4 regions of the Lysinibacillus canaveralius genome follow, and region 1 is predicted to be linked to each of the others. Evidence: riboswitches for the same ligand, from Rfam matches in the RefSeq annotation. Region 1 holds a riboswitch; each other region holds the start of a gene.

Region 1 (5,337 bases):
GGCAGCTTACGAAGAGGGCCGGGTAACAGATTTAGGTTTATCAGATTGGGAAAACTTTGCTGAACATTTAACAAGCGGCATTACAATTCCAACTGAAACAGAAGGTAGAATTGTCGACATAGCAGCTAAATAATATTAGAAGCTATCCCGTTTTTACGGGATGGCTTTTTTGCTTAGAAAAGGGATTTCTTTATAAAGATTATTCAAAAAAATTAAAGCATGTAGTATAGTGGAAATATTTATTGAAAAATATTGTAAAGCAGGTGGTGTTTTGATTCATGTTCTCATCGGTGTCGGTGCTGTATTTGTCGACCGATTACTAGGTGATCCTAAAAAGTGGACGCATCCGGTTGTGTGGATCGGCCGGTTAATTGCTTTTTTAGAAGAGCTATGGAATAAAGACAGCGGGAGAAAATGTAAAGGGTTTCTTCTTGTAGCGGTAACTGTGTTAATAACAGCTTTAACCGTTGGCAGTATTGTTTGGCTCAGCTATATGGTTCATTGGACAATAGGCATATTAGTTGAAATCGCCCTTATCAGTTTGGCATTGGCTCAAAAAAGCTTGGATGAGGCGGCAATGCTTGTCTATAATGCATTACATGCTGGAGACCTGAATACAGCGCGAGAAAAGCTTGGCTGGATTGTTGGGCGGGATACGGAACACTTAGAAGAAAGTGAAATTGTACGAGGTGTGGTTGAAACAGTATCAGAAAATACAAGCGATGGGGTGACAGCCCCTTTGTTTTATGGCTTAGTATTTGGTGCAACCGGTGCCTGGGTGTATAAGGCAATCAATACGCTTGATTCAATGATTGCTTACAAAAATGAACGATATCAGGATTTCGGGTATGCGGCAGCGAAGCTGGATGATGTCGCTAACTTCCTGCCAAGTCGACTAACCGGTTTGTTATTACTTGTCTGTACGAAAGCGGCAATGTATAAGCCGTTTGTAAATCGTTTTGCTGAATGGAAAAATGATGCGAAAAAGCATCCTAGTCCCAATAGCGGTTATTTAGAGGCAGCAACTGCGGTCCAGTTAGGTATACGTCTTGGCGGTGAAAATGCTTATGGGGGAAAAAAATCATTTCGAGCGTATATGGGGCAGCCGATTTTCGTAATGGAAAAAAAGCATATTTTACATTCCATCCAACAAATGTATTTAGTCACTATTTATTTTCTGATTGTTATAGGAGGGATTGTTCTTGCACTATCCAGCACATGGGGCTAATGCAGAGAGCCTGTATCAAATGCTTGGCTTAAAGGTCCCAGAGACTATTATTGATTTAAGTGAAAATGTTAATCCGGCAGGGGTTCCACAATCCGTAAAACAAGCATGGATTTCGATGATTGATGCTGTCTCGCACTATCCAAATGAACAGGCCGAGCCATTCCGCTCGCAAGCAGCACAGTTTCATCAGGTCATACCCGAGCAGGTTATCGCAGGGAATGGAGCTGCTGAATGTCTAATGGTGCTAGCCAGTTATTTTTCAGGGAAAACGGTTGGACTGCTGGAGCCGTCTTTCTCAGAATATAGACGTACCTTGCTGCAAGAAAAAGTACAAGTAGAACAAATTCTTGTCGATGATATTTGTACATATCGTTTTTCTACGGAAAAGCTAAAAAAACAAATGGCAAAGCTTGATGCACTCTATCTATGCAATCCAAATAATCCGACAGGTGTCTTAACATCGAAATTGCAAATAGAGGAACTTTTGCAGTATGGGCGGAAAGTAGAATGTGCCATTGTAGTGGACGAAGCATTTATGGATTGGACAGATGAATCGGAAAGTGTCGTACCTCTTGTCAGTAAATACGAGAATCTTATTGTCCTGCGGTCAATGACAAAAATGTACGCACTGGCAGGGATAAGGCTTGGATATATAATTAGTCAGCGTGCACAGCAGTTCGCTGGATTATTTCCCCATTGGAATGTGAGTGGTGTTGCCATTCAACTAGGATGTCTGTGTCTTCAAGAGCATCTGTATACTAAAGATGCCAGGCAGCATAGTGCAAAAATGAGAAGAGATATAACTGAATTTTTGCAGGAGTATAGGTGTGAGGTATCGAACAGCTCGGCGAATTTTCTATTATTCAAACTGCCGGCAATCTATCATCCTGATCTCTTTTTTGCTTATCTTCTCAAGCGGGGGGTTGTCCTCCGACATACAAAAAATTATACTGGGCTAGATGGAAAATGGTTTAGAGTGGCCTTAAAGCGGCCAGAACAGATGAACATATTTAAGCAGGTGTTGAAGGAATATGTACAAAACAATTAGAATCTATCGGCACGGCGAGACCGAGTGGAATAAGCAGGGATTACTCCAGGGGTGGCTTGATTCGCCGCTGACGAAATGGGGAAAGCGGCAGGCTAAAGCTGTTGATTGGCAGCCGGAAGTTGTGTATGCGAGTGATCTTGGGCGAGCTGTAACGACGGCTCAGCTTATGTTTCCGAGAAAGCATATTATTCAAGATGACCGCTTACGTGAGATATTTTTAGGAGAGTGGCAAGGGCAAGCAGTAAAAGAGCTGCTAAAGCAATCTGCGTATCGCAGTTATTGTGAACAACCCGAAGCATTTACTGCTGTATCACAGGAACCATTCAGCAAAGTAACTGAGCGCATGTTCGAGTTTTTCCAAAGCTTATGTCATGTCTCGCAGCAAAACATTGCTGTTGTTTCACATGGTGTCTCGATTGCTTGTTTGTATGCGGCACTTGAACAGCGCCCTATTTCAACTTTGTGGCAAGAAGGTATGCTCTCAGGCGGGGAATATTTGGTGATTGATTACCGTAATGGAGAGTGGAACGTGAAAAAAATGACTTTACAGAAAATTTAGAGTCATGCTATACTAGGTCCTGTTAATATAACCATATATTGTGATAGTTCTAGTCAAGGTACTACTTTATGTAGTTTAAAAGGGAAGAACGGTGTAAAGCCGTCGCTGTCCCCGCAACTGTAAACGCTGACGATGACGACATAAACCCACTGTATGAAAATACGGGAAGGGCCGTCAAAGGATGAAGCGAAGCCAGGAGACCTGCCTTGCTGGGCGACTGTACATTTCTTCGGGGTATAGGAAGTGGGCGCAGATTTTTTGCGTATCCATTTCAAGCTGCCGAATAAAGAGGCGGCTTTTTTATTTTGTAAATGCTGCTTACGCTTATGACATGTGGACAATGATCAGCGATTAGCATTTTCATGTACTCGAGAAAAGAAAATGGAGAGGCTCAACACTACTTGCCGAATAGTTGATGAGCCAAAAAGCGGTGGCACAAAATGCCACCCTTTTTACAAGGTAAGAAAACTTAAAACTTTGCGTTACTGAACCGTAAAGGCATTAGAGCCAGCTATCCGTGCATGTGGAATTTCCATGTATATGTTCCATAGTACAGCTAAACAGGCGCGAATATGCTGTTCTGACAAGTTTTAAAACAATTGAATAAGCTACATCATAAAGTGCTCAATTACTTGAGATAATAGGGAAGTTCGTGAAAATCGAGCGCAGCCCCCGCTACTGTAATTGCTGATGAAATCACAACACCACTCGCATATAGCGGGGAAGGTGTGAGAGTAAGAGGAAGCAAGAGCCAGGAAACCTGCTTTATGATGCGAAACTGACTTTTCGGAGGGGGAAGTACAGGTAACCAGCGATTGCTGAGAGATGTTTTTGTATATACGATATATAAATTCACAAGCCTGTATTCTTCCGGAAAGGGAATACAGGCTTTTTTTCATGAAATACGAAAGTTTTTTTATGGATATCTGCAAAAGAAAGTTCAACATTTCAGCCGATTTTGGCCGTGAAATGTCTTTCTAATTGGAGGGGACAAATTGGAAAAGGGAAAAATATTCGTTGTCGGCTTTGGTCCTGGCGACTATGAGCATATTACAAAACGTGCAGTGGATGCTCTAAAGCAAAGTGATTATATCATTGGCTACAAAACGTATGTTGAGTTAATCGAGCATCTAGTAACGGCTAAATCTATCGTTAGTACCGGGATGACAGAAGAAGTATCACGCGCGCAGGAAGCTGTTCGCCAGGCAGAAGCAGGAAATATTGTTTCGGTCATTTCAAGTGGGGACGCAGGGGTGTATGGGATGGCTGGTCTCGTATATGAAGTGCTGATTGAACAAGGATGGACTGAAGCAACAGGAGTAGCGGTAGAAGTCGTACCTGGCATCTCAGCAATTAATTCCTGTGCAAGCCTGCTCGGTGCTCCAGTCATGCACGACGCTTGTACGATCAGCTTAAGTGACCATTTAACACCTTGGACAGTTATTGAAAAGCGTATCGAAGCAGCAGCAATGGCAGACTTTGTCGTAGCGTTCTATAATCCGAAAAGCGGCCGCCGTACTAGGCAGATTGTTGAAGCTCAGCGTATTTTACTTAAATACCGCTCGCCGGCAACACCTGTTGGTTTAGTGAAAAGCGCCTACCGTGAAAGTCAGAACATCGTACTGACGACACTCGCTGAAATGCTTGACCATGATATTGGGATGCTGACAACCGTGGTTGTAGGAAACTCTTCGACATTCTTTTATGACAACAAGATTATTACACCAAGAGGATATCAGCGTAAATATACGCTTGGTGAAGAGGTGCAGCCGCTCAAGCCGCATCAGCGCTTGCGCAAGGAAAATGAACCATGGGCACTCGATCAGGAAACAGGTGAAGCACAGACTGGATTTGAAAAAATAGCCGCAATGGAAAAGCCGAAAAAAAGCACGCTGGAAATGGCACATATGGCATTGGAACTTGTTAGCGGGAAATCTTCCGTTATCGTGGAGCAAAAAATCGAATCGATTTTTGAGTTTGCTGTAAGCCCTGGAGTTGCCAATAAAATTATTACACCAAAGCAAATGATGCTTTTAGCGGAGATAGTCGGTGAGGAAGGGACAATTGAATATACACCAGAGCATCGATTGCTTGTGAAAATGCCGACGGAACAGCCGGAAGAGGTTGTAGGTCGCCTGCGTAGTGAAGGGCTGCTTGTACTGCCGATTGGAGACGTGCTGAACGTGAAGGCATGTGATTTCTGCTATGGCGAAAAAGCTGAATCCATACCATATGCAGAAGAAATTGCGCAGACACTTGGTGGAATGAAGCTGCCGAAGGAATTACATATCGGTTTTAACGGCTGCGGAATGGCCTGTTATCGTGCAGTCTTTGATGATATTGGAATCGTTTATCGCAAAAAGAAATTTGATTTATTCATTGGTGCCAAGCCAGTCGGCCGGACAGCTCACGCAGCACAGCCTGTAGCTGAGGGAATAGAGCCGGAAGAAATTGTTCCGCTATTGACGAGGATAATTGATGAATATAAGCAAAATGCACATC
Region 2 (5,337 bases), 1.7 Mb from region 1:
GCATTGCCGACACCAGCTGTTACTGCTACTGTAATACTGCAATGGCTGTTTTGGAAGGAACGAATGGCCGCTAACTTTGAGGCTACTGCTGTCAGCATGACGACCGTATTTGTTGGAGAAAACCCGTTGTCTTTCAAAAACTGCAGTGTCTCTCCCTTTACGTTGTCTATATTGTAATCCTCTGGAATGGACCTGTTTAATAATGTACTGTACCAGCCCATCCCAGCGTTATGCACAGCCGATGAAATGACCTTTAACGGCAAGTTTGTATCAAGCCGGACATATTCCTCCGCAATACAAAATTGCTCCGGCAAGACAAACGCCTGCCGTTCACCCGCCTGCTCGGGCATCATTGTAATCTGCGGCTTCGGTATTTCTGGATGGGCGTATGTCGATACTTCAGCTCCGTATACTTCAGCAATTTGTTCCTGCAGGACAACTTCATGCGGGTCCCCGTATGCCTTTACTTTCCCCTTTTCCATCAATAGGAGGCTATCGCAGTAGAGGGACGCCAGATTGATGTCATGAAAAATCGATACAACTGTCAGACCGCTTTCTGTCGCTTCTTTTCTAATCATATCCAAAAGCTGCTTCTGATGAGAAATATCAAGATGATTTGTCGGTTCATCCAGCAGCAGCACCTGTGAGCATTGTGCAAGTGCCTGGGCGATAAATACGCGCTGCTGCTCTCCGCCAGATAGAAATTCCATCATTGTCTCTCGGTACTGCGTGACGCCTGTCTGCCCCATTGCCCTTTCGACAGCCTGTTCATCTATTTTCGACCACGCAGAGAAAAATCCCTTCTGATGAGGATAGCGTCCAAGCGAGACAGTATCATAGACAGAATTCGAAAAAGCATTTGCATGCAGCTGGGGTAATACGGCCATTTTCTTTGCCAGCTCTTTGGGACTAAAGGATTTCAGCGGCTTTTCATCTATAGAGACACTGCCCGCAGTTGGTTCGATGATACCGCTAATCAGCTTCAGAAGAGTAGATTTACCACTGCCGTTTGGACCAAGAATACCAAGCACCTTTCCTTTTCCCACATTGAAAGATACGTCCTGAACAACCGGCACATGATTGTATCCACCTGAAATATGTTCAACCTTCAGCATTTATGCCATCCGCCCCTTTCGCTGTCTGAAGAAAATATAAGCGAATACAGGTGCTCCTATGAAGGATGTAATAACACCTACTGGCAGCTCGGTCGGTGCGATGACCGTCCGGGATACCAGGTCGCAAATGACTAGTAAACTCGCTCCATTTACTAATGCAATCGGAAGCAGATGGCGATGATCCGTCCCTACTATCATACGTACCATATGCGGAACGACCAGTCCGACAAACCCGATTGTACCCGAGACGGCGACTGCGGCACCTGTCAGCATTGAGCCGCCGATCAAAATAAAATACTTGCTTCGCTTTACATCGACGCCGAGGTATTTGGCACGCTCTTCCCCGTAGATCATGGCATTGAGTTCACGGCGGTTCAGCCATAGAATAATCGTACCGAGGATAACAAAAGGAATAATCATCTTCACGTAAGGCCAGCCTCTCATTGAGACACTGCCTAACAGCCAGCCCATAATCGACCGCAATTCCTCCCCCGTCAAGGCAATCATTAATGAAATGCAGGAGCCTAAAAATGAGCTGAATATGATACCGGTCAAAATCATTGTTTCCATCTTCATCGTGCGATCCACTATTCTCGCAAATCCCATGACAACCATCATCGTAACAAACGCACCGATCATACTAAAAATGGGCAAGGTGAAGAAACCCAATACTGGAACGGAAACACCGAAAAACAGCGTAAATACTGCCCCGACAGAAGCACCAGAGGATATGCCTAATGTATAAGGATCCGCAAGGGGGTTTTTCAACAGCCCCTGAAAAGCAGCACCTGCAATTGCAAGCGAGGCACCAACCAGCGCAGCCAGCATAACGCGCGGCATCCGGATATTCCACAATATACTATAGGCCGTCGGATTCGATTCCGCATCCCAAAGTGTAGAAAGAGGCACGGAGACCGAGCCAATCGATACTCCGCACCATATACTAACAAGCAATATAACGGCTGAAATGATATAAGCCGCTACATATTTTTTAGTCATTAAATACCTCTGGGTAAACTGCTTTTGCTATTGATTCTACGCCTTCAGCAATACGCGGGCCTTGGCGGCTTGTTGTGTCCCCGTCTACCACCGTCATATTATTATTTTGGACAGCCTTCATAACAGAAAAGGCTGGGTTATTTTTAATAACTTCATCGTTCCCTTCGTATGTGAACAAAAGAGAATCCGGGTCAGCGGCAACGAATTCTTCCGGACTATACATTGGCCATCCATCCTGCTTTACAGCATTTTCCACATTAATAACCTTCAGCATCTCATTCATGAACGTATTTTGCCCGACTACATAAATATCCGGTGCAACGCCTACTACCATAAAGGCTGTCTTTGGCTCAACACCTTCTAGTTTCTTCTGGATTTCCGCAAGCTTTTCTTTAATAGAGGCAATGACGTCTTCTGCCTCGGCTTCCTTACCTGTTAAAGCCGCCACCTCTTCAATTGTTTCGTATGTTTCATTAAAGCTGGCAGCATCCTCTACTACAAATACCTTGATACCTGAGTCCTCCAGCTGGCCGATTGCTCCCTCAAGTGCATACATACTTGATTCATGGGCAAATACCACATCTGGCTGAAGCGAAATAATCGTTTCTATGTTGAATTCGGTACCGCCTACCCGTGTTCTTTCATTTACCTGCTCCGGGTAATTGTCGTTATCATTAACACCGACAATCTCTTCATCCAGGCCTAAGCCAAATAAGATCTCTGTATTAGAAGGTGTCAGTGAGACAATGCGCTCCGGCGCTTCCTCTAATGTTATTTCTTTCCCTAGGGCATCTTCTACTGTTACCGGGAATGTACCTGCCGTACTTTCCTCACTTTGTGCTGTCTCATTTTGTTCCTTCGGTTCTGCTTCATCTCCACAGGCTATCAGTACACTGAGTGCCAGGATGCTCGTTGCAGCAAGCTGCCAAAATTTCTTCATTTTCTTTTCCTCCTTCTACTGTAAAAGGGCTCTGTTCCTACTAGTCGAACCGGCCCTGACTGGATCGATTTTTCCCTTAGAAGATACATCTCAACCAACATAGCTCAGGATCTTGCCTTTTCTTATGTGAGCCCCTCTAAAACGTCTGCTTTTCTATCCGCAAAAAAGCCCCCCGACTAATTCGAGAGACTTGGAAAAAGGCTAAAAACTACATGTAACGGTACACTTGTAAAAAGCCAGCTTTCCTATCCTCGTAGGTAGTCTTGGGATTTGTAAAGGCAGGTCTCCTGGCTTATGCATCAGCACCAATCTCCCCCTTCCCGATTGCTCAGTGGGCTATACAGATAGGCTAGCATTTACAGTGGCGGGACCGCGTCAGATTTGCACCGACTTCCCTTTTATCCTTGCAGACAGCAAGGAACCTTTACTGCTTATCAAATTATTCAACATGTCTTATTATAGCTCAAAACTGCTATTTGAAAAGGGGAGTTTTCTGAAAACTTCACTTCAATGCGCTGTCTGCCAGCTTCTGGATTGTAATATCATCCATTGGCGGATTGTGTAGACCTGCCCGTACATCACGATAATATCTTTGCAGCGGACAGGACTGCTGCAGACTCTTTGCTCCTACAAGCCGCATTGCTTTATCCACAATTATAAGTGCTGCATTTGTAACGATCGATTTTGCTATGCTTAATTCGTTCGTCAACTGATTTCTGCGCTCTTTGTCATCGTAGGCCTCCGCCGCCCCATATAAGGCAAAACGAGCCTTTGCCAGCTCTAAATCCATTTCGCCTATTAGCGTCTGGACATTCGGCAGCTGGGCAATCGTTCCTTTAATGCTATTTGGGGAATGCGTTTTAGCAAATTGTACAGCGTAATCTCTAGCAGCCTGAGCAACCCCTAAATACGTTGCAGGAATTAATAGCAGCCATCCATTGTTCGTTAAATGTGCCCGGTCAGAGGCAAGTTCGACTAATGCCTCCTGCGGAAGATGAACATTTTCAAGAACTAAATCATGGCTTCCTGTCCCCCGCATCGACAAGACATCCCAGTTTTCTTCTATTGAAACGCCTGGTGTGTCTTTGTGAATAAGGAAATAGCCCGTTTGCTGCTGTTCTTCAATCCATACGGCTGTCAGAAAATAATCGAGCCCATACGAGCCGGTCGTATAGTTTTTGCGGCCGTTTACAACCCACTCTTTACCATCATATATCGCTTCAGACGCTGGCTTTCCGCCACGTGCCGGACTTCCCATGGCGAATTCGCTTACGGCACGGTTTATAATGGCGCCGCTGTTCACTTCCTTGGCAAAGGCATCCAGCTGGTCTTCACTCCAATAACGATGTTCATACAGCTCTCCAACCATCATAAGTGTCCATGCAACAATTAGCGCTGTACTTCCATCAAGGCTCCCTAACTTTTCATGCACAAGCAATGTATCATAGACGCGATACCCTTCCCCGCCCAAATCCTTTGGAAGAGTGAGCTTTGTATAGCCGATCTCGCGGAGCAGCTGCAGATTTTCATAAGGAAATTGCCCTTCATCTCCAATTTGCGGGGCATATTGTTCAAATTGCGGTCGTTGCTTTTCTAATATTCCGTCCCAGCGAGCGTGTAATTCTTTTTTGTAAAATAATGATTTTGTCATACCGATCTTTCCTTTCATCTACAATCAAGGACTTTCTTTTATTGTCTCGTGAAAAGAAAGATTCTACAAGAAAAAAGGCTGCTCCCTTTAAAGGGACAGCCTTTTAATGTGGAACTGCACAGAGCTTTACCGTTTGTTGGAACAAAACTATCGTGTGCTGTTATGTTTGAACAATAGTATTACTTACATTTTTTCTGGCGCACTTACACCAATTAACTTCAATGCATTCGCTAATGTTGTCTTCACAGAAGTAATTAATGCAAGACGAGCTTCCGTTAACTCTTTATTATCTACATTGATAACCTTTTCTGCATTGTAGAAGCTGTGGAACGTCGCGGCTAAATCTTGAATATAGTTGGCAATACGGTGCGGTGTACGGTGTTTTGCTGCATCTGCCACGATTTGTGGGAATGCGCCCACTTTTTTCAGTACATCTTCTTCCTTCTCTGCTGTCAATAATTCAAGGTTTTCTAAGGAAGCTTCAAAGCCTTGTTCACTTGCTGAACGCAGGATCGAATTAATACGAGCATGTGCATACTGTGCATAATACACAGGATTTTCGTTTGATTGTGATACCGCTAAATCAAGGTCAAAGTCCATGTGTGAATCGCCCGCTGTTTTCACGAAGAAGT
Region 3 (5,337 bases), 450 kb from region 1:
GGCTGCAAATACCGTAAGTACTGCCTTTTCCTGCAGATCAGGAGCAAACTTGGCAATTTCATTCATTCCGACATTAGTTTGTAGAGTGTCCAGCAGCGTTAGACCGCCAAACACTTTCTTATACGTATCTTGATGTTCGAATGTCTGCCACTGGCTAATATCTTTACTGACGGCAATTTCCTCAGGAAACCAGATTTGCTTCCATTGCTGATCCCAAAACACCTTTGCCAGCTCCGATGTCGGGGCATTCCAATTGACTGCTTCATAAGCTAAATTTGACATGCTACACACTCCTCTAAAGATTGCAGACGCTGCCGCACATAATAAACCGATTTAATGCCTTTCATCCAGGCATAGATATACACTTTCGCGAGCTGCTCAGTCGTCCATTGATCCGTTACATACAAGGTCATAGAAATTCCTTGGTCTACATGCTTTTGCGCAGCGGCGTAGACATCGATCAATTCATAAGGATTCACCTCATATGCTTCCGTATACAGATGCTTATTATCATTATTCATAAACGGCATCGGATAGATTGTTCGACTGTCTGCATAATCTCTGATTTCTACTCGCTCTGTACAAGGTGCCATAGAAGCGGTGCTGTTACGGATATAGGAAATACTGCCTGTCGGAGCAATCGCCAAACGGTATGCATGATAAAGACCATGCTCCATTACTTCCGCTTTCAATTCGTTCCACATCTGTGCAGTAATGAGCGGTACAGAACCTAGAGCGTTTGTTACTTTAGAAGAGTGAGAGGTTACTTTTTTATCAGTATACTGATTAAAATACTCGCCATTAGCATATTCACTATCAGCAAAACGGTGGAAAGTCTGCCCCTTCTCTTTGGCAATTTCCATCGAAGAGCGCAGCGAATAGTAATTCACAGCCTCCATAAAGGCATCTATAAAGGCAATGGAATCTTGTGAACCATAAGGAATACCTTCTTGTACAAGGTGTCCATGAAGATTCATAACACCAAGGCCAATTGAATGCATTAGCCGGTTCGCCTTTGCAACAGATGGTACATTTCGAATATAAGTCATTGTTGAAACATTCGTTAATAAGCGGATGGAAGTGTCTATTAGCTGCCCAAAGTCATTCACCTTGGTAGCCTTATGAATATCAAGCGAACCAAGATTGCAAGACACATCTAGTCCATATTCATTAGGCTGATCTTGATCCGTAATAACACTTGTCTCCTGCACTTGAAGGATTTCTGTACAAAGATTTGACATCTTCACCCGGCCAATTCTCTTTAAAGGATGCGCCTTGTTTACATTATCATCAAAAATTTCAAATGGATAACCGGATTCAAATTGCGCTTTTTTTATTTCTGTATAGAGCTTTCGGGCATTAAGTCGCTTAATCTTACGGATATTTGGATTATCGAGCAATTCATAATACATTTCACTCATCGACAGCTCGGACATACGTTTTCCATATTCTTTGAAAATATCATATGGGCTGAAGAGAACAACATCCTTATCACGCTTCATTAACTCAAAGAAAATACCCGGAATAATAATGCCTGTTGATAGAGTTGCCAGACGGATCTTATCATCAGCATTCGGTTTTTTAGAGGAGATGAAATTTTCAATATCCCCATGGAAAATATTCAAATAAGCGACACCTGAACCGTTTCGCTGTCCTAATTGATTTGAATATAAGAATGAGTTTTCGAGCAGCTTCGCTACCGGAATGACACCGCTTGCTTTGTTTAAAATTCCTTTGATAGGATCACCTAGCGGGCGAACATCTGTAAGGTTTACTCCTACACCTCCCCCAAGGCGTGACAGTTCCAGACAATAGCCGATATTCTCCGCAATGCTGTTCATTGTATCGTCCATTGTCAGCTTGAAGCAGCTAACGAGTTCGCCTCTTGCCTTCTTCCCGCTATTCAGGGCAGTCGGTGTAGCAGGCTGGTACGCTTCCATCATCGCTTCTACAGCCTGTTCCGCTAATGTTTCATCACCCTGCGCCAAATAAAGAGCAATAATAACAATACGGTCTTCATATTTTTCCAGTATTTCCTTGCCGTCTCTGCTCTTCATAGCATAGCCTTCATAAAATTTACTTGCGCTCATAAAGGAAGAGAAACGGAATTTGTAGCTATATGCTTTTTCATACAAACTCTTAATAAATTCAAAATTATATAATTCCAAGAATTCGCTCTCATAATAGCTTTCTTCTATTAAGTATTTTAGCTTGTCCTCCAAATTAATGAAGTGCCGCATTCTTACATTCACGTCTTCAAGGAAATAACTGCGTGTCGCTTCCTTGTCCTTTGCAGTGTCAATACTGCCTGTCGTAGCGTATTGATTCAATACTTCATTGTTCAACTTTAAATATGTTTTCATTACACAACCTCTTTTACTTGTTGATGATAAAACTGGATAATTTTTTCGTAATCCTGGGGGTAGCCTCTTAAATCCAGCTTGCAGACAAGTGGTATTCCATATTCTGCAGCCAATTTATCACCGGCCATCCCGAAAACATGATGACCGAAATTACTATTGCCACTAACGATTACGCCCCTGCAAAATGAATTGTTCTGCTCCATAAAACGGGCCACTTGAAATGGGATATCGCCTAATCCATCTGTATAGGTGAACAGTAAAAAAGGAGTTCTAAGCTGCATTCCATCATTTATCTCAATATTCGGTAAATTGAGTTTAGAAACCACAAAGGATACATTTCCCGTTCTGCTGGCATAGACAATCACTTGCTTATCTGTCCGATTCTTTCCAAAATAGCTGGGACACTTCCAATTAGTTCATCATTCACTTGTAAAATCGGTACTGAGGAAAATCCGGCCTCCGTTACTCTTTGCATAGCTTCTTGATTATGATCTAAATTGACTACTTCTGCCTCTATTCCTGCTTGTACAAGCTCCGATTTGACCCAAAGACACTTTGGGCAGACTGTTTTCGTGTATAACTTCATGAAACTCATCCTTTCTTATTCATTATGCCTCGAGTAATTGTTTTGGGAATGTGAGCTTAACATCACATCCTATCACCACTTGGAGGCTTTTACTTTTAATAGTGCACAGTAGAGGAGCAACGAAAAAGGTGCCTTTATCCGTATTTGCCCCGCTGCTTACATTAGTGGGTATCTTCGGTTGAAACAAGCCGAACATAAAAAAAGCTACCTCCTAAAGAGATAGCTAGAAATGGAAACGTAAAAAACCCGTCTCCATTTCTCAATCCCCGAAGAAATGTAAAGTCGCTTTATTCAGGCAGGTCTCCTGGCTTTGCTTCATTCTTTGATTCCCTTCCCATGCATTAAGCACAGTGGCTACGAATCATCGTCGGCATTCACAGTTGCGGGGACAGCGCCGGAATCTAACCGGACTTCCCTTTTAAACTACATATAGTAGTACCTGGATAAAACTAACACAATATATTGTTTTAAGTAACTGAAGTCAGTATAGCATAGTCCCTTCCGAAATGTAAAATGTAAATTTCACTTTCCCTTCTAACATTAGAAATTTCATGCAAAAAATACAGATTCCATTTTTAAATTCATGCATTATGGTACGATATTCAAAAACGCGGGTGACTTTATGTATCTTACTATTTGCGTTACAAGCGATCTTCACGGGCGGCTGGACCGTTTTCAAAAAATAGCGCAGCACATTGAACAAATAAAGCCTGACATTCTTATCGATAACGGCGATTTTCTGCAAGGAAGTTTAATAACTTATTACTACGACCATGTAAAGCCCGGGCCGCACCCAATGATTGCAATCGCTAATAATCTTGGCTATGATGCAGCCGTCTTTGGGAATCATGAATTCAATTATCCATTAAAAGAAGTAGAATTCATGAGGAAACAATGCGAGTTTCCCTGGATAGCAGCTAACATTGGAAACTTCGCAAAGCCGTATGTCATAAAAGAGATCAAAGGAAAGAGAGTGGCGATCATTGGCATCGTTACACATGTTACCCCTTTTTGGGACGAACATCAATATACAAGTGATCTTCAATTTTCAGAAGCCTTTACAGCTGCACGCGATTGGGTTCAATATGTTAAGAAAAAAGAATATGCAGATGTCGTTATTCTTAGTTACCATGGCGGCTTCACAAACCATCCTAAAACCGGTGCTCCATTTGCAGAGAATGATGGAGAAAACCAAGGAAATCAGCTGCTTGATATTCCGGAGGTCGACATCTTAATCACAGGTCACCAGCACCTGGAAATCTCTTGTATTGTAAATGGAATTCCTGTTATCCAGCCTGGTGCAAACGGCTCTTGTTTCGGCCATATAACATACGGACTTAATGACGAGAAGGCACTCGATGTACAACTACACCATGTTACAGCCATCCCCGAATGCTATCCCAGCGAAGTAAGCAGATGGCTTAAGGAGCGGATCGGTTATACGGAAGTAGACTTTCGTTATGAAGGAATGCTTGCTTCCCGGCTTGAGAATCATGCGTTCGTTGATTTTATGCACGATATCCAGCTAGCGGCTGCTGATGCCCAGTTATCCGTCGTCGAATTATCTTATCACGAATACGGAGGGTTCACTGGTGCTATTACCCATTTTGATGTTTTAAAAAACTTTTCACGTCCAAATACCTTGAAAGTATTAGAGCTCACAGGAGCGGATATTAAGGAAGCACTCGAACAATGCGCGGCTGTGTTTGCAGTGAATGCGGATGGAGATATAGATTTTTCCTTAAATGTACACCCTGACGTGCTAGCTCCCTATGTATACGATTTTTGGGGCGGCCTCGATTATGAGCTATTAATAAGCGATCCAGTTGGATCTCGTGTAAAAAATATGCTCTACGATGGTAAACCTGTTACAAATGATATGACGTTTAAAGTCGTGATGAACAGCTACCGCGCAACAGGTGCCGACTTTCCTATGTTTCGAAATAAGCCCCTGCTGGAAGAAACGAAAGAGATTGTACCCGAGCTCATCATAAAATACATCAAGGATCACCCCCCTTTGTCACACCGGGAGCACGGGCGTTTTCAAGTCACAGCTGGAAGAGCAGAGACTCCCTCCATCTATTAAATCTTCTCATTCCATACATGCTTAAAGCGGGTGTCTGAAAGTCGTAGAAGGACAAGTATATAAACTATATGAGCCATATTCGTAATGGATCTTGCCAATGAAGATACATCTGTCCAGAAAACTTCAACCTATCTGGACTTCAGTGCAAAATAGCTACTTAACTTTATGATAGACATACCTTTTATTATTTAAAAATACATCATTTTCTATTAAAAAGAGAGTGTCTTTTTGACACTCCTAGGCTGAAGACAAATTCAAAGAAATTTGAAATTGTCTTCAGTCTTTTTTCTATTTACAATACA
Region 4 (5,337 bases), 410 kb from region 1:
AGCCCCAATCCTAAAGTGGCGGCAGGTAAAATCAGATTCCTCCAATTCCCTCTCCCCATAGAGGGCAGCCAGCCAAAATGAACCGAAAAAATGTAAATACAAAGAAACCCCAGCCAAAATGTAGGCACCGCCGAACCTAGAAGGGCTAAAACCCTCCCTATTTTATCCAATGCACCATTTTCATAAACAGCAGCGGAGATTCCTAAAACCAGCGTTACAACCAGCATTATAACAAGGCCTGCAAATGCCAGCTCCAACGTAGCCGGCAGCCTTATAAGCAGCTCGCTGATGACAGGCTTTTGGGAAACAAATGAACTACCCCATTGTCCTGTAACTATTTGCTGCAGCCATTCCATATATTGGACGCCTATAGAGTCCGTTAAGCCTAATTCGCTCCTCAATGCATGAATAGCCTCATCAGACGCAGGAACATCATTGGCTTTCAACATAATCGTTGCAGGGTCTCCCGGTGAAAATCTAACCAATAAGAAGGTCAGGGTCGCAACACAAAAAACTACAAAAAACAGCTGGATCATTCGTTCGAGTATAAATTTGATCATAGCATTCAATTATTCTTTATCGATGGCAGCGCTATTATAGTAGTATTCTATTGAAAGCGCCCCAAAGCCCTTCAATTTTTTGTCTACAGCAAAGACAGTGTTTGGATAAACAATATAGGAGTGAGGTACTTCTTTTCCAATTTCCTCTTGTATTTGAATCGCCAATTCTGTACTTTTCTCCGCATCAGTTGTTTGATGTAATTCATCAATCATTGTATCGACTGTCTGGGATGCAAAATGATTCATGTTTGCTGAGCTGTCTGATTGATAGAAGAGTTCCAAGAAAAAGTATGGGCTGCCGGTGTGGGCCGTCAGCATACTGTACATCGCCAAATCCCATTCTTCATTCACCAATGTTTCATCAATATTCTCTACTTGGCGAATATTCACTTTCATTCCTTGTTCCAGTAATTTGTTTTGAATCACCTCGGCCATAACAGTCAGCTCAGGACGCTGCGGGAATGTGAGGAAGGTCGCTTCAAACACTTTTCCATCCTTTTCCCACAAGCCTTCCGCATTTTTCGTCCATCCGCCCTGCTGCATCAACTCTTTCACTGATTGTTCTTCCCGTGTTTGCTCCACCTGCCCAAATGGCAAAACTGGTGAAAAAGGACCGACTGCTGCAGTTCCTTGACCTTTCATAACAGAATCCACTATTTCCTGGCGTGGAATTAATGAATCGACAGCTTTTCGTACTGCCAATTGCTTGAATATGGGAGATTCCATATTGTACATCACCAAATGTGTACGTAATGACTCGGCTGTCAAAACTTTAAATTTATCATTTTTTTCCAGTACTTCAATATTGTCAACTGAAATATCCGTCGCACCATCCACATCGCCTGATTGTAAGGCCATTAAACGCGTAGTACTGTCAGCAATAAACTTGATTGTTACTTCATCCAGTTTCGCTTTTTCTCCCCAATACTGTTCATAGCGTTCTACAATGAGAGAGTCGTCCTGGTTAAACTGCTTGATAGCATATGGACCTGTAAACGCTGGATAGCCTTCCTTCTCCCCCAGAGAGTCTACATCAGCGATAATAGCGCCGGGATCTGCCAAATTCGAAATCAAGGCCGCATTCATTTCTGTTGTTTCAATTTTCAGCTCTGTTTTTGATACAGCTTCCATTGTTTTGATTTTTAATAGATCATTCGTTCCTTGGTTGTTCTCAATGGCACGTTGTAAAGAATTTTTCACAGCTGTTGCATCCATTGCTTTTCCATTATGGAAAAATACATTTTCCTGCAGTTGGAATAACCATGTTGTGTCGTCCATCTGTTCCCATGATTTTGCCAGCCATGGAGAAGGAGCAAAATCCTCATTCAATTTAATTAATGTTTCCGCAGTTCCAGAACGCATGACCTCCCAGCTGTCGCCAGTATGGGGGTCCAGACCGGATGGACTCCAGGAAAAGGCTAAAGTTGCTTTCTTCTCTGCGCCTTCTCTGCTGGCTTTAGCCGTCCGTTCTCCTTCTTCACCTGAGCACCCTGCCAAAGCAATGATGCATAGCGCCATGCAAAACCAGACTGCCAAAATTTTGTGCGATTTCTTCATCTTTTCTCCTCCTAAAAATGAATTGTTTACAACCGGCTGCTTTGTATACCAAGTTGAACAACCCAAAATAAAAAGCACTTCTGACAGCAAAAGAGGTCAGAAATGCTTTGGAAAGATAAAAAGGTAGTGTCTAAGCGACAAAATTTCATCAGCAAACCAACCACCTCTCTAATCTCCCGTAGATCTACAGTGATGTTTAAATAGGCAGGTCTCCTGACTTATCTTCTTCACTACCTGCGCCTTCCCGCTTTTTTTAAAAAGCAGTGGCCCCTTGCAGGTTGCTCTGAATTACAGTGGCGGGAACCGTGTTGGATTTTCACCAAGCTTCCCTTTTAAGCTGCCCATTCTCGGAATAGGAGCAGCACCTATTTAAAAAAAATCTGAAGTTTTCTAAATATTATCACATATACTTGAGAATGGAAATGACTCTTACAGATTTTGATGCATCTATTTTTTAAATGTAACGTACTATCAATTCTATAGTACGTAAGTCAATAAAATAGCTGCAACAGTCCCGGGTAAAACTGGTGGCTGCTTTAGAGGCCAATATTCTGAGCTGCACATACTCCACTATAGCCAGCTACCTAAAATAGTTATATTTATTGGTTCAAGCAACATACACATTCATTGAACATTATGTAATTTAACGCATATAGAATTTAATCAGGCGCCCCTATTCTTTATCCTGGTAAGTAAGTTGAAACCCCCTAAATACCGCTTGTTCCAAGCTTCGATAGGGGGTTTTTTGTATATTATTTAAACTGAATATGATGCAATTTTGAAAAGATTCCGTTGGCTTTTACTAATTCATCATAAGTACCGCTTTCTTCAATACCGTTTGGCGTCACGACTAATACTTTATGAGCATCACGAACAGTCGATAAACGATGGGCAATCACAATTGTTGTACGGTTTTGTGCAAGTTCATTCAGTGATTGCTGGATGATTTTTTCTGTTTCTGTATCTAATGCAGATGTTGCCTCATCTAAAATCAATATGGGCGGGTTTTTCAGGAACATCCGGGCAATAGCTAAACGCTGTTTTTGACCTCCCGATAATTTGAGACCGCGTTCTCCGATTTCTGTCTCATATCCATCCGATAAATTTTCGATAAATTCTTTCAGATGGGCCTTTTCTGCAGCTTTTTGTATATCCTCAAAGCTTGCTTCTAAATCTCCATAGGCTATATTTTCACGAACAGTTCCGCTAAATAAGAAAACATCCTGCTGAACAATCCCAATCTGCTTACGAAGCGACTGCTGCGTCATATTGCGCACATCCAGGCCATCGATAGTAATGGATCCTTTACTTACATCATAAAACCTTGGAATGAGTCCGCTGATCGTCGTTTTTCCTGCACCGGATGGACCGACCAGCGCTACTGTCTCTCCCGCTTTTACGGTAAACGAAATATCCTTCATCACAGGTTTATTATCTTCATAGGCAAAGGAAACTTGATTGAATGCAATATCCCCTTTTAATTCCTTTACTTCTACAGCATCTGGGCGATCCGCTACATTCGGCTCAACATCTAACATTTCTGTAAACCGCTTAAAGCCTGCCATTCCCTTTGGATATAACTCAAGAAGCGCGCTAATTTTGTCAATCGGCTTTATTAATACATTTGTATACAATACGAAACTGACAAACTCACCGTACGATAACTGGCCATTAAAGCTTAGCCAAGCACCGACAATCAAGACAACTAATGTGAGTAGTCGCGTCATCATATAAATACTTGAGTGTGTACCTGCCATTATTTTATATGCGTATAGCTTAGCTTTACGGAAAAATCCGTTCTGCTTGCCGAATCGCTCCATTTCAAATTCTTCATTCGTAAATGATTTCACGACACGAATTCCAGATATGCTATCCTCTACACGGCTATTCACATCGGCAATTTTCCCGTACATTTCTTTCCAAGCGCCATTCATTTTTTTATTACTATATGTAATCAGCCAAATAAGGAAAGGCACCATAACTAATACAATCAGTGCTAGTGTTGGATTAACGGTAAACATAATGGCAAATGTACCAATGAACGTCATAATGGCAATAAAGAAATCTTCCGGACCATGGTGCGCGAATTCACCGATATCAAATAAATCATTCGTTATCCGGCTCATTACATGTCCAGTCTTCATATTGTCAAAAAACGAAAAGGATTGCTTCTGAAAATGATTAAATAGTTGACGGCGCATATCGGTTTCAATATTAATGCCGAGTTTATGACCGAGGTAGTTCACAATAAAATTCAAAACGGTACTTAATAGGTATGTAAGTAACAGTAAAATACCTACTTTTACAATCATTCCCCAATCCCCTGTCGGCAATAGCTTATCAATAAACCATTGCACTGCAAGCGGGAAAATCAGTTCGAGTACCGCCACGAAAATAGCGCTTGAAAAATCAATCATAAAAAGGCGCTTATGGGGTTTGTAATAAGAGAAAAATCTAAGTATCATGCGGTATCCTCTATTTCTTTTATTTGTTTTTCCTGAAGAAATAGTTAAAGCAAATCATATGTCAAGCAAACCGGATTATGGTGTCTTGGATCTTTTACTATCTCTGCATCAATTTGGAAAATCTCTTTCAATATTTCCTTCTGCATTACTTCTTCTACTTTTCCGTGTTTAATCAATTGCCCATCCCGTAAAGCAATCAGATTATGGGAAAAACGAGCAGCATGGTTTAGATCATGTAAAACCATGACGATGGTACATGCCTGCGTTTCATTTAAATGTTTCAATACATTCAATACTTCTAGTTGGTGGGCTAAATCCAAATAAGTCGTTGGTTCATCTAAAAAGATGATATCTGTTTTCTGCGCTAAAGCCATGGCAATCCACACACGCTGCCGCTGCCCTCCGGATAATGTATCAACGTCTCTGTACTTCAGTTCAGACGTATGTGTCATTTCTAATGCCCAATCAATCATCTCATAGTCTTCTTGCGTTAAGCTATTAAATCCCCGCTGATGCGGGAAACGGCCATAAGAAACAAGCTCTCCTACTGTCAGTCCATTAGGATGATCCATCATTTGCGGCAGAATAGCCAGCCTTTTTGCCAGCTCTTTCGTATTCATTTTTACAATCGATTCGCCATCAAGCAGCACAGTGCCTTTTGAAAAAGGAATAATACGAGTAATTGCCTTTAAAAGTGTCGATTTTCCACAACCGTTCGGGCCAATAATTGTCGTAATTTCATTTTCTTTTATCTG

What was found. Region 1 has a riboswitch for cobalamin ahead of cobJ (precorrin-3B C(17)-methyltransferase). Riboswitches for the same ligand answer to the same signal wherever they lie in the genome.
Region 2: linked by a shared signal. The riboswitch ahead of AA0Y26_RS02105 (ABC transporter substrate-binding protein) and the one ahead of cobJ (precorrin-3B C(17)-methyltransferase) in region 1 are both predicted to bind cobalamin.
Region 3: linked by a shared signal. The riboswitch ahead of AA0Y26_RS13215 (glutaredoxin family protein) and the one ahead of cobJ (precorrin-3B C(17)-methyltransferase) in region 1 are both predicted to bind cobalamin.
Region 4: linked by a shared signal. The riboswitch ahead of AA0Y26_RS13020 (ABC transporter substrate-binding protein) and the one ahead of cobJ (precorrin-3B C(17)-methyltransferase) in region 1 are both predicted to bind cobalamin.

Annotation. Positions count from the first base shown of each region.
Region 1 covers NZ_CP154840.1:2,135,613-2,140,949, forward strand. The annotation lists gene AA0Y26_RS10755 (5'-nucleotidase C-terminal domain-containing protein) at 1-133, shown strand, start outside; gene cbiB (adenosylcobinamide-phosphate synthase CbiB) at 236-1,228, shown strand; gene AA0Y26_RS10765 (pyridoxal phosphate-dependent aminotransferase) at 1,203-2,276, shown strand; gene AA0Y26_RS10770 (histidine phosphatase family protein) at 2,260-2,835, shown strand; cobalamin riboswitch at 2,875-3,059, shown strand; cobalamin riboswitch at 3,437-3,618, shown strand; gene cobJ (precorrin-3B C(17)-methyltransferase) at 3,831-5,337, shown strand, end outside.
Region 2 covers NZ_CP154840.1:398,398-403,734, reverse strand. The annotation lists gene AA0Y26_RS02115 (adenosylcobinamide amidohydrolase) at 1-1,115, opposite strand, end outside; gene AA0Y26_RS02110 (FecCD family ABC transporter permease) at 1,116-2,114, opposite strand; gene AA0Y26_RS02105 (ABC transporter substrate-binding protein) at 2,107-3,054, opposite strand; cobalamin riboswitch at 3,314-3,495, opposite strand; gene AA0Y26_RS02100 (acyl-CoA dehydrogenase family protein) at 3,557-4,705, opposite strand; gene argS (arginine--tRNA ligase) at 4,889-5,337, opposite strand, start outside.
Region 3 covers NZ_CP154840.1:2,586,151-2,591,487, forward strand. The annotation lists gene nrdF (class 1b ribonucleoside-diphosphate reductase subunit beta) at 1-282, opposite strand, end outside; gene nrdE (class 1b ribonucleoside-diphosphate reductase subunit alpha) at 270-2,363, opposite strand; gene nrdI (class Ib ribonucleoside-diphosphate reductase assembly flavoprotein NrdI) at 2,363-2,728, opposite strand; gene AA0Y26_RS13215 (glutaredoxin family protein) at 2,725-2,949, opposite strand; cobalamin riboswitch at 3,226-3,407, opposite strand; gene AA0Y26_RS13220 (bifunctional metallophosphatase/5'-nucleotidase) at 3,572-5,035, shown strand.
Region 4 covers NZ_CP154840.1:2,545,548-2,550,884, forward strand. The annotation lists gene nikB (nickel ABC transporter permease) at 1-560, opposite strand, end outside; gene AA0Y26_RS13020 (ABC transporter substrate-binding protein) at 570-2,117, opposite strand; cobalamin riboswitch at 2,303-2,501, opposite strand; gene AA0Y26_RS13025 (ABC transporter ATP-binding protein) at 2,870-4,582, opposite strand; gene AA0Y26_RS13030 (ABC transporter ATP-binding protein) at 4,627-5,337, opposite strand, start outside.